DNA from 3 places in the Nitratireductor sp. WH36-1 genome. Region 2 is predicted to be linked to each of the others. Evidence: predicted binding sites of a transcription regulator. Region 2 holds the regulator's gene; each other region holds the start of a gene.

Region 1 (3,275 bases), 810 kb from region 2:
TTCGCGCCCCCGCGCTCGAAGTCGCCATCAAGGACGGAGAATGGGCGACGATCACGCGCATCGGCTTTCGCCCGCTATCGCGCATGAGCGCGGAGGAGAAAGAACGCTTCACCGCCTCCCTGCACAGCTATACCAGCCGGCAGTGGCGCGACAGCCGCACCCGCGTTCCGGCACGCTACAGTTTCGCAACGCTGATCGACCCGCGCGAGGAACTGCCGCCATCGAGCGTGACCTCGCTGAAGCACTGGTCGCGCATTGCTGCCCGGATGGGAGTGGAGGTGGAGCCGATCACCCGGAAGGATCTGCCGCGGCTGGCGAATTTCGACGCCCTTTTCATCCGCGAGACAACGTCCATCTCCAACCACACATATCGGTTTGCACGCCGTGCGCAGCAGGAAGGGATGCCGGTCATCGACGATCCTCTCTCGATGATCCGCTGCACCAACAAGGTCTACCTGAACGAGTTGATGGCAACGCACCGCGTGGCGGTTCCGCCGACCGTGATGATTGCCGGCCCCGCCGATCTTGAACGCGCGGCTGACCTGCTGGGTTTTCCGCTGGTGCTCAAAACGCCAGACAGCTCGTTTTCGCGCGGCGTGAAGAAGGCCTCGAACATGGCCGAATTGAAAACACTGGCGATGAAATGGCTGGAAGATTCCGATCTTCTCATCGCGCAGAAGTTTCTGCCGACCGCGTTTGACTGGCGCATCGGGGTTCTCGATGGCGAGCCCCTCTTCTCCGTGCAGTATCTCATGGCGAAGAAGCACTGGCAGATCGTCAATCACGAGCGGCAGGGCCGTCCCGACGAAGGGGGCTTCCGCTCGTTCCGACTGACCGAAACGCCGGCTGACGTTCTCGATACCGCAGTGCGCGCCGCCCGCTGCATCGGAAGCGGTCTCTACGGCGTCGACATCAAGGCGACACCGGAGGGCATTCACGTCATCGAGGTCAACGACAATCCCAATCTGGATCACGGCTGCGAGGATGCCGGAGAGAAAGACGAAGTCTGGACCCGTCTGACACAGTGGTTCATCGACCGGCTGGAGCGCTGAAAACTTTTCTCCGGCCAAAAACCTGCCCGACTGGCCGGGGTTGAGGCCCTCAGGCCCGCGACTTTCCACCGGCTGTCAAATCACCGTCGCACGCCTCCGCTAGGAGTCTGGGCATTTGCCGAGACAGGTCGGCTCGGTCCAGCACAAAGCCAGAGGAATGCCGTCATGAAAAAGCAGGATATCGTCAATCTCTCCTGGGATGAATTCGATGAAATGCGCGATCCCCGCCCCGATGCCAATGGCTTCGATGCGGTTGTCGAGCGCGCCATTTCGCGCCGTGGCTTTCTGGGCGGCGTGCTTGCCTTCGGCTCTGCCGCAGCCGTGATGGGCAGCGGAGTTCTCTCCTCCACCACCTCCGCAAAGGCGCAAGTCTCGGCCTTCGCGTTCGAGCCGATTGGCATCGCCACCGACCACGACATTCACGTCCCGAAAGGCTACGCCTGGAAGACGCTGGTGCGCTGGGGCGATCCGCTTTTCAAGGAAGCCGAGGGCGCCTATTCGCCGGAAACGGGCGTGTCCGTCGACATGTCCGACAAGGTGTTCGGTGAAAACACCGACGGCATGGAAACCTTCGTCGACGGCGACAAGACGATCCTCGCGATCAACTCGGAATATGTGAATCCGAAAATCAACCTGCCGGCCGCCTCCGAAGGCATGCCGCAGAACGCCGATGAAGTGCGTCTTCTCAAGAACATGCAGGGTGTCACCGTGCTCGAGATCGCCGACAGCGGCGACGGCTATGAAGTCGTGCTCGACAGCCCCTACAACCGTCGCATCACCCATGAAACGCAGATGACCATGGACGGCCCCGCCGCCGGCTCCGATCTGGTCAAGACCAACGCAGATCCTGAAGGCGTTTCGCCCAAGGGCACGATGAACAATTGCGGCTCCGGCAAGACGCTCTGGGGCACCTATCTGACCTGCGAAGAAAACTTCAATGGCTATTTCGGTGCGACCGCCGAGCGTGAAGCCACCGAAGGCGAAAAGCGCTACGGCATCGGCGGCGAAGGCCGTTACGCCTACGAAAAGTTTGAAGAGCGCTTCGACCTCGCAAAAGAGCCCAACGAGCCGAACCGCCATGGCTGGGTCACGGAAATCAACCCGCTCGACCCGTCCTCCACCCCGGTCAAGCATACGGCGCTCGGCCGCTTCAAGCACGAGAACGCCGAGATGGTGCAGGCCGCCGACGGACGCATCGTGGTCTATATGGGCGACGACGAGCGCGGCGAGTTCATCTACAAATATGTCTCCGACAAGAGCTGGGCCGAAGGCCAGCCGACCGATGGCCTGCTGTCGAACGGCACGCTGTATGTCGCAAAGTTCAATGACGACATGACCGGCGAGTGGCTGCCGCTGACCCCGGAAAGCACGGGCATGGAACTGGCGGACATTCTGGTGTTCTCGCGCATGGCGGGCTCCAAGGTCGGCGCGACCACCATGGACCGCCCTGAATGGGTTGCCGCAAACCCGCTGCGCGTGGAGGTGTATTGCGCCCTCACCAACAACAAGAACCGTGGCGTGAAGGCCAATGCCGGTGGTGATGAACAGCCGGTGGGCGGCCCCAACCCGCGTGAGACCAACAATTACGGTCAGATCGTGCGCTGGCGCCCGGCTGGCGAAGACCACGGCGCAGACGGCTTCACCTGGGATCTCTACGTCATGGCCGGCAACCCGACCGTCTACGACAACGTCTATGCCGGCTCGGAAAACGTCAACGAAGGCAACATGTTCAACTCGCCCGACGGTATGGCCTTCTCCTCCGATGGCATGCTGTGGATCCAGACCGACGGCGACGACAGCAATGAAGGCGAGTTCGCTGGCCAGGGCAACAACCAGATGCTGGTCGGCAATCCCGAAACCGGCGAGATCGCCCGCTTCCTGACAGCGCCGAACGGCGCGGAAGTGACCGGCCTCAGCTGGTCGCCGGACGGCAAGGTCGCCTTTGTCGGCATCCAGCATCCGGGCGGCAACTGGCCGGACGGAAACGGCAAGCCGCGCTCGGCGGTCATCGCGGTCTGGCGCGAAGATGGCCAGGCCATCGGCTGATTGCCCACCGCCGCAGATCAGAAAGGGGACGTCCTGCGGGACGTCCCCTTTTGCATGCGGGGGCGAATTCGGAGATGGCGCACCATCCCGCTCACTCTCTTGACCCGCACAGCGGACAGCCCTTTTCGTTTCAAAACGAGCCGTTTATGACGGCTTGACGCAGACACATTTCCACCC
Region 2 (3,275 bases):
GGCAAATCCACGTTCCTGCGCTGCCTGAACCGCATGAACGACACGATCGACATTGCCCGGATCACCGGCAAGATCACGCTCGATGGCGAGGATATCTACGATCCCCGCATCGATGTGGTGGAGCTGCGCGCCCGGGTCGGCATGGTCTTCCAGAAGCCCAATCCGTTCCCCAAGTCGATCTACGAGAACATCGCCTACGGTCCGCGCATTCACGGTCTGGCGACGAAGAAGTCGGAATTCGACGAGGTCGTGGAAGCGAGCCTCCAGAAGGCTGGCCTCTTCAATGAGGTGAAGGACCGCCTGCATGAGCCCGGCACCGGTCTTTCCGGTGGTCAACAGCAGCGCTTATGCATCGCGCGCGCCATTGCCGTGTCGCCGGAAGTGATCCTGATGGACGAGCCCTGCTCGGCGCTTGATCCCATCGCCACCGCCAAGGTGGAAGAGCTGATTGACGAGCTGCGCGAGAACTACACGATCGTGATCGTCACGCACTCCATGCAGCAGGCGGCCCGCGTCTCGCAGCGCACGGCCATGTTCCACCTCGGCAATCTGGTCGAGGAAGGCCCGACGGACAAGATGTTCACCAATCCGGATGACAAGCGCACCCAGGATTACATCACCGGACGCTTCGGCTGACGGCGCGGCAAACGCACAGATAAGGAACCAGACCATGGGCGAGCACACAGTCAGCTCCTTCGATGAGGAACTCGGTGAAATCGACCGCCTCATCCGCGACATGGGCGATCTCTCCGGCGAGATGACGCGCGCTTCCACCAGGGCGCTACTGCACTCCGATACGGCGCTTGCACAGCGCATCATCTCCGATGACACGATCATGGACGCCAAGCAGCGCGACCTTGATGAGCGCGCCATCACGCTCATCGCAAAGCGCCAGCCGATGGCGCAGGATCTGCGCAGCGTCGTGGGCGCCATCCGCATGGCGGCTGATCTCGAGCGCATCGGCGATCTGGCCAAGAACATTGCCAAGCGCGTCGGCGCCGTGGGCGAAAGCGCCACGCCGCGCACGCTTGCGCATTCCATCGACGCGATGGCCGGCCTCGTGCTGAAACAGGTCAATTCGGTGGTCGAGCACTATGTGGCGCGCAATGCCGAGGCGTTAATCCGGCTGCGCGACGAGGATGAGGAAATCGACATTCAGTACACGTCGGTTTTCCGCGAACTCCTCACCTACATGATGGAAGACCCGCGCAACATCACGGCCTGCACGCACCTCCTGTTCTGTGCGAAAAATCTTGAGCGTATCGGCGACCATGTGACCAATATCGCCGAAAATGCCTATTATGTGGTGACGGGGTCCCAGCTTCCGGTCCAGCGGCCGAAGCTTGACGAAACACAGATGACGGTCGAATCCGATGTCTAACCGGCCGTAGACTGCCCGAGGAGAATGCCTGCCATGATTGCCCCCAAGGTCATGGTCGTTGAAGACGACGAACCGCTTTGCGTCTTGCTCAAGTACAATCTGGAAGCCGAAGGCTATCAGGTCGAGATGATCTCTCGCGGCGATGAAGCCGAAGTGCGCCTGCAGGAAAACGTACCCGATCTGCTCGTTCTGGACTGGATGGTTCCGGCCGTTTCCGGCATCGAGCTGTGCCGCCGGCTGCGCATGCGCCCCGAAACGGAGCGCCTGCCGATCATCATGCTCACCGCCCGTGGCGAGGAAAGCGACCGCGTGCGCGGCCTTTCAACCGGCGCGGACGACTATCTGGTGAAGCCTTTCTCGACGCCGGAATTCGTGGCGCGTGTTCGCGCGCTTCTGCGGCGCGCGAAGCCGGAAGTGCTCTCGACGGTTCTTTCGGTCGGGGACATCGTGCTCGACCGTGAATCGCACCGTGTCTATCGCCGCAAGAACGAGATCCGTCTCGGACCGACAGAGTTCCGCCTTCTGGAATTCATGATGCAGCATCCCGGCCGCGTCTTCTCGCGAAGCCAGCTGCTCGACAATGTCTGGGGCGAGACGATCTATATCGACGAGCGCACCGTGGACGTGCATGTGGGGCGTTTGCGCAAGGCCGTGAACCACGGGCGTCTGCCCGATGTGATCCGCACCATTCGCGGCGCGGGCTATGCGATCCGCGAAGCCTGACAAACGCGATACAGCCATTAAAAAAAGCCCCGGTTCGACCGGGGCTTTTTCGTTGAAGCTCTTCGCCGTTATTTCGTGGCCCGTTATTTCGTGGCGGCGTGTCCGGGGCGGGCATGCTCGTTCTGCGCCACGGCAAAGCTCGTCACCGGCTCGATGGAAGCGGTCAGCTCGCCATTGCTGGTGATGTCCCACTCCAGGATCGCATCGTCATAGACGAGTGCGGGATCCACATAGACGCAGGTGGCGAGAACCTGCGGCGCTTCGGTTTCCAGCTCGCGCATTGCAACCGGCTTCTCCGCCTCGCACTCCTCAAACGTCTCGTAGACCGGGGTGGGGGCGGGCAGTTCCTGGCATTCGCGCGTGTCGCCGGCCCCCACATTGCCTGAGCAGCCGACAATCAAAAGAAGTGCAGCGATGTGTTCCATGGCTTTCTCCTTTCATTGTCTTCACGAAACGGAAGCCATGGATGGTCCGGTTCGCTTATGCCGCATTCGTTTATGTGTGCGTCGCCGTTTAGCGACCGCGTTTCAGAAGGCCCATGATCAGCGAGATCGCGAGCAGGGCGAGGAAGATGTAGAAGAGGATCTGCGCAATGCCTGCCGAAGCGCCGGCAATTCCGCCGAAACCGAGTGCGCCGGCGATGATCGCGACGACAAGGAATATCAGGGCCCAGTATAGCATTCTGTCTCTCCGTTTAGTTATGCCGGTTAAACGTCTGGCATTCGGATTTGGTTCCGCCGGAGAGATTTTGGGCAAAAGAAAAGCCGCCCGGAGGCGGCTTTTTTGAGAAACGCGTGAAGAAGCGGGGGCCTGTCAGGCCGCCGCGTGCGCCTGCTGATCGAAGAAGAGCGCCTGGCTGATGAGCGCCTTGACCATTTCCGGGCTGAACGGCTTGGTCACAAGGAAGGTCGGTTCCGGGCGCTCGCCCGTCAGAAGCCGCTCGGGGAAGGCGGTGATGAAGATGACCGGCACGGTGGCCGCGTCGAGGATCTCGTTCACCGCATCAAGGCCTGAACTGCCATCGGCAAGCTGAATGTCGGCCAGCACCATTTTCGGCTGCGTCTTGGCAAACATTTCGACCGCCTGCTTGTGGGTGCGGGCCGTGCCGACCACGCGATGCCCGAGGCTTTCGACCATCTCCTCGATGTCCATGGCGATCAGGGGCTCGTCC
Region 3 (3,275 bases), 720 kb from region 2:
CGAGATCCGCACGCCGATGAACGGCATTATGGGCATGGCCACGCTTCTGGCCGACACGGAGCTGACGCCCGAGCAGCGCACCTATGTGGGGGCGGTTTCCACCTCGGCAAGCGCGCTGGTGGCGCTGATCGAGGATCTGCTCGACTATTCCAAGATCGAGGCAGGCCGGCTGGAGCTGGAGCCGCGCCGCCTCTCGGTTCATGAGATGGTGGAGAACGTGGTGGAGCTTCTGGCGGCCCGCGCCTTCGCCAAGGATATCGGGCTTGGCTGCTACATCGCGCCCGACCTGCCGAAGACGATCACGGCCGATCCGGGGCGTCTGCGCCAGGTACTGCTCAACCTGCTCGGCAATGCGGTCAAGTTCACCGATGAGGGCGGCGTGACCGTGGCGGTGACGCGGGCGGAGAAGAACGGCCAGCCGGCGCTGCGCATTGCGGTGGCCGATTCCGGACCGGGCCTCGAAAAGGACGACATCAACCGCATCTTCAAGGATTTCGAGCAGGTGGATGGCAGCTCGACCCGCCGCCATGGCGGCGCGGGGCTTGGCCTCGCCATCACCAAGCGCATCATCGACGCCATGAACGGCTCCATCACGGTTGCCAGCACGCCGGGCGAGGGCTCGGAGTTCGCCGTGCTCCTGCCGCTTGGCGAGAGCGACGATGAGGGCATGCGCGTGGAGCCCATTCTGGAAGAGGTGAACGCGGTCATCCTCTCGCCCTTCACGCAGGAGGCGGAGACCATCGCCATGACGATCCGCGTCCATGGCGGGCGCGCGGCAATTGCCGCCAGCGCAGAGGATGCGGCGCGGCTGGCCGAAGATGGCGGCGCGCCGTTCAACACGGTTCTGGTGGACGCCTCGCTTGAAAGCGACGATGGCGCGCTGATCACCCGGCTGCATGGGCTTGGCGTGGGCGGCGGGCGCGCGCTCACCCTGATCACGCCATCGGAGCGCGGGCGTCTGGCGGCTTTCCGCGCCAGTGGCTACGGGGCCTTCCTCGCCCGCCCGGTGCGCTGCAACACGCTGGTGCGCCAGCTTCTGAGCGCGCATGGCGAAATCGCCTGGCCCGTGGCCGAGGCGGGCGAAGAGGCCGGCAGCGCGCCCCGCCCCGCGCACCGCAAGAACGGGCTCAACATCCTCGTGGCCGAGGACAACGAGATCAACGCCATGCTGGCGCGCGCCGCTCTCGGCAAGGCCGGCCACCGGGTGCGCATCGTGTCGAACGGGCGCGAGGCGGTGGAAGCGGTGAACGACGAGGCGCATGCGCGCTACGACATCGTTCTGATGGATCTGCACATGCCGGTGATGGACGGGCTGGACGCCATCAATGCGATCCGCCGGCATGAGGAGGAAACGGGCCTCGCGCCGCTGCCAATCCTCGTTCTGACTGCCGACGGGCAGGAAGAAACCCGCCATGGCGTACTGGCGCACGGGGCCAACGGGTTCGTCACCAAGCCGCTGGACCCGGATGAATTGCTCACCGCACTGGATATGCACGCGGTGGTCTGATACCTGCCACTCGTGAATCACGACCTCGACGCCAGATCGTCGTGTGTTCATTCGGACGCACGAAGGACGATCGCAAATAATGATGAAGCATCGGAATAGCCGAAAACCGGATTCCACTTTTCGGTCCGATGCTTTAGTGTCACAGTTCTGTCGCAGCAGAGCAGTATTTCAGCGTCAACGCCACGCGGAGGAGTAAGAGCAATGCAGGGCATCGCGCTGAACCAGACCTCTTTGAACGATCGGGCCGCAGCGTCGCTGCTTGACGGCGCCGACGGTGCACTGCTCGGCCGTATCGGGCCGCTTGAAGTGCGCCTTGCCGGCAGCGAGCAGGAAGTCGCCGCCGCCCAGACCATCCGTTTCCGCGTGTTCTACGAGGAGATGGGCGCGCGCGCGCCGCAGGGCGGCATGGCCGAAGAGCGCGACATGGACGGTTTCGACGCCGTCTGCGACCATCTTCTGGTGCTGGACACCACGCTTCCGGGCGAAGATGTGGACCGGATCGTGGGCACTTACCGGCTATTGACGCCGGAGGGCGCGCGCCGGGCCGGAAAGTTCTATTCCGAAGACGAGTTCGCCATCGAAACGCTGATGGCCCGCCATGATGGCCGCCGCTTTCTGGAGCTTGGCCGCTCCTGCGTGCTGCCGGCCTATCGCACCAAGCGCACCATCGAGCTTCTGTGGCAGGGCATCTGGGCCTATTGCCGCAAGAAGCGCATCGACGTGATGATGGGCTGCGCCTCATTCCCCGGCGTGGTGCCGGCCGCCCATGCGGAGGCGCTCTCCTTCCTCGGGCATTTCTGCCAGGTGGAAGCCGATTGGCATGTGCGCGCTGTGGCCAGCCGCTATGCGCCGATGGATTTGATGCCGAAGGAGGCCATCCAGATGCGCACCGCGCTTGCCGCCATGCCGCCGCTGGTAAAAGGCTATCTGCGCCTCGGCGCGCGCTTCGGCGAAGGCTGCGTGATCGACCATGATTTCGGCACCACGGATGTGTTCGTGGTCCTGCCGGTGGAGGCGATCTCGGACCGGTATATCAATTACTACGGGGCCGAAGCGCAGCGTTTTGCGGCTTGAACGGGTGGGATTGTTTTTAGGACATAAGTTGAAACCAAGATCTTACAGCTAAATTCAATCGTTCCTGCTCCAATTCGTCAGTCGGATTGCAGTGTGCGATAGGTCCACGCAAAAGGTTGAGCTGATTTGTAATATTGCTTACAGCCCCTTTTGAGGAGAAAACAGGATCAAAAATTTCCCAGTTGTCAGTGATCAACTGAGAAAGCTCTCCAAAGGTTAGATAATTAATCAGTTCATCAGAGCGTGGTGTAATGCCGCTATCAATTTCCTTTTTGTGGCGTCCTTTTGCTGGGTTTCGAATCTTGTTTTCATCAACCCGTTCACTACTCCACCAATCGGCACCTTCTGCTTCAAGCATTATATCCTTTACCAGCTTCCTGATGGAATTCTCGAGGCAGTAGAAAATCTCGTAAAACTCAGACATTCGGGCGGCTTCAGCGCGCAACTGAGCTTCAAATTGGGCATACTCAGAAACTTTCCGGTCTTTGGCCAACGTAGGAGTCACAGCCAAGTCATGCCCACTATCTTTCTCGATTGCCTTCAAGTCGATAAGGATCTGCAGTCCTGACATGCCAAAGGCGCGGATCAAACCATCAGGTCGCTTAGGCATCATCATCCCTCAGGAGGTGCTCTTTCAAGCTTTTGAATATCGCGTTGAATACTGCCTGATCGGTAGTCGGGGGAAGATTCAGGT

What was found. Region 2 encodes PhoB, which activates phosphate uptake and scavenging genes when phosphate is short. Its sites were predicted from a motif close to TGTCATNNANCTGTCAT; they were not measured.
Region 1: AC4PTT_RS18135 (PhoX family protein) is a predicted target of PhoB. The motif match lies at 1,126-1,142, and genes of this name have one in related genera.
Region 3: olsB (l-ornithine N(alpha)-acyltransferase) is a predicted target of PhoB. The motif match lies at 1,645-1,661, and genes of this name have one in related genera.

The regions. Positions count from the first base shown of each region.
Region 1 covers NZ_CM178970.1:3,802,839-3,806,113, forward strand. The annotation lists gene AC4PTT_RS18130 (RimK family ATP-grasp domain-containing protein) at 1-1,052, shown strand, start outside; gene AC4PTT_RS18135 (PhoX family protein) at 1,218-3,098, shown strand.
Region 2 covers NZ_CM178970.1:587,859-591,133, forward strand. The annotation lists gene pstB (phosphate ABC transporter ATP-binding protein PstB) at 1-636, shown strand, start outside; gene phoU (phosphate signaling complex protein PhoU) at 671-1,381, shown strand; gene phoB (phosphate regulon transcriptional regulator PhoB) at 1,418-2,104, shown strand; gene AC4PTT_RS02840 (hypothetical protein) at 2,188-2,529, opposite strand; gene AC4PTT_RS02845 (DUF1328 domain-containing protein) at 2,618-2,785, opposite strand; gene AC4PTT_RS02850 (response regulator) at 2,918-3,275, opposite strand, start outside.
Region 3 covers NZ_CM178970.1:3,893,970-3,897,244, reverse strand. The annotation lists gene AC4PTT_RS18535 (PAS domain-containing hybrid sensor histidine kinase/response regulator) at 1-1,507, shown strand, start outside; gene olsB (l-ornithine N(alpha)-acyltransferase) at 1,709-2,581, shown strand; gene AC4PTT_RS18525 (Swt1 family HEPN domain-containing protein) at 2,598-3,191, opposite strand; gene AC4PTT_RS18520 (DUF5343 domain-containing protein) at 3,184-3,275, opposite strand, start outside.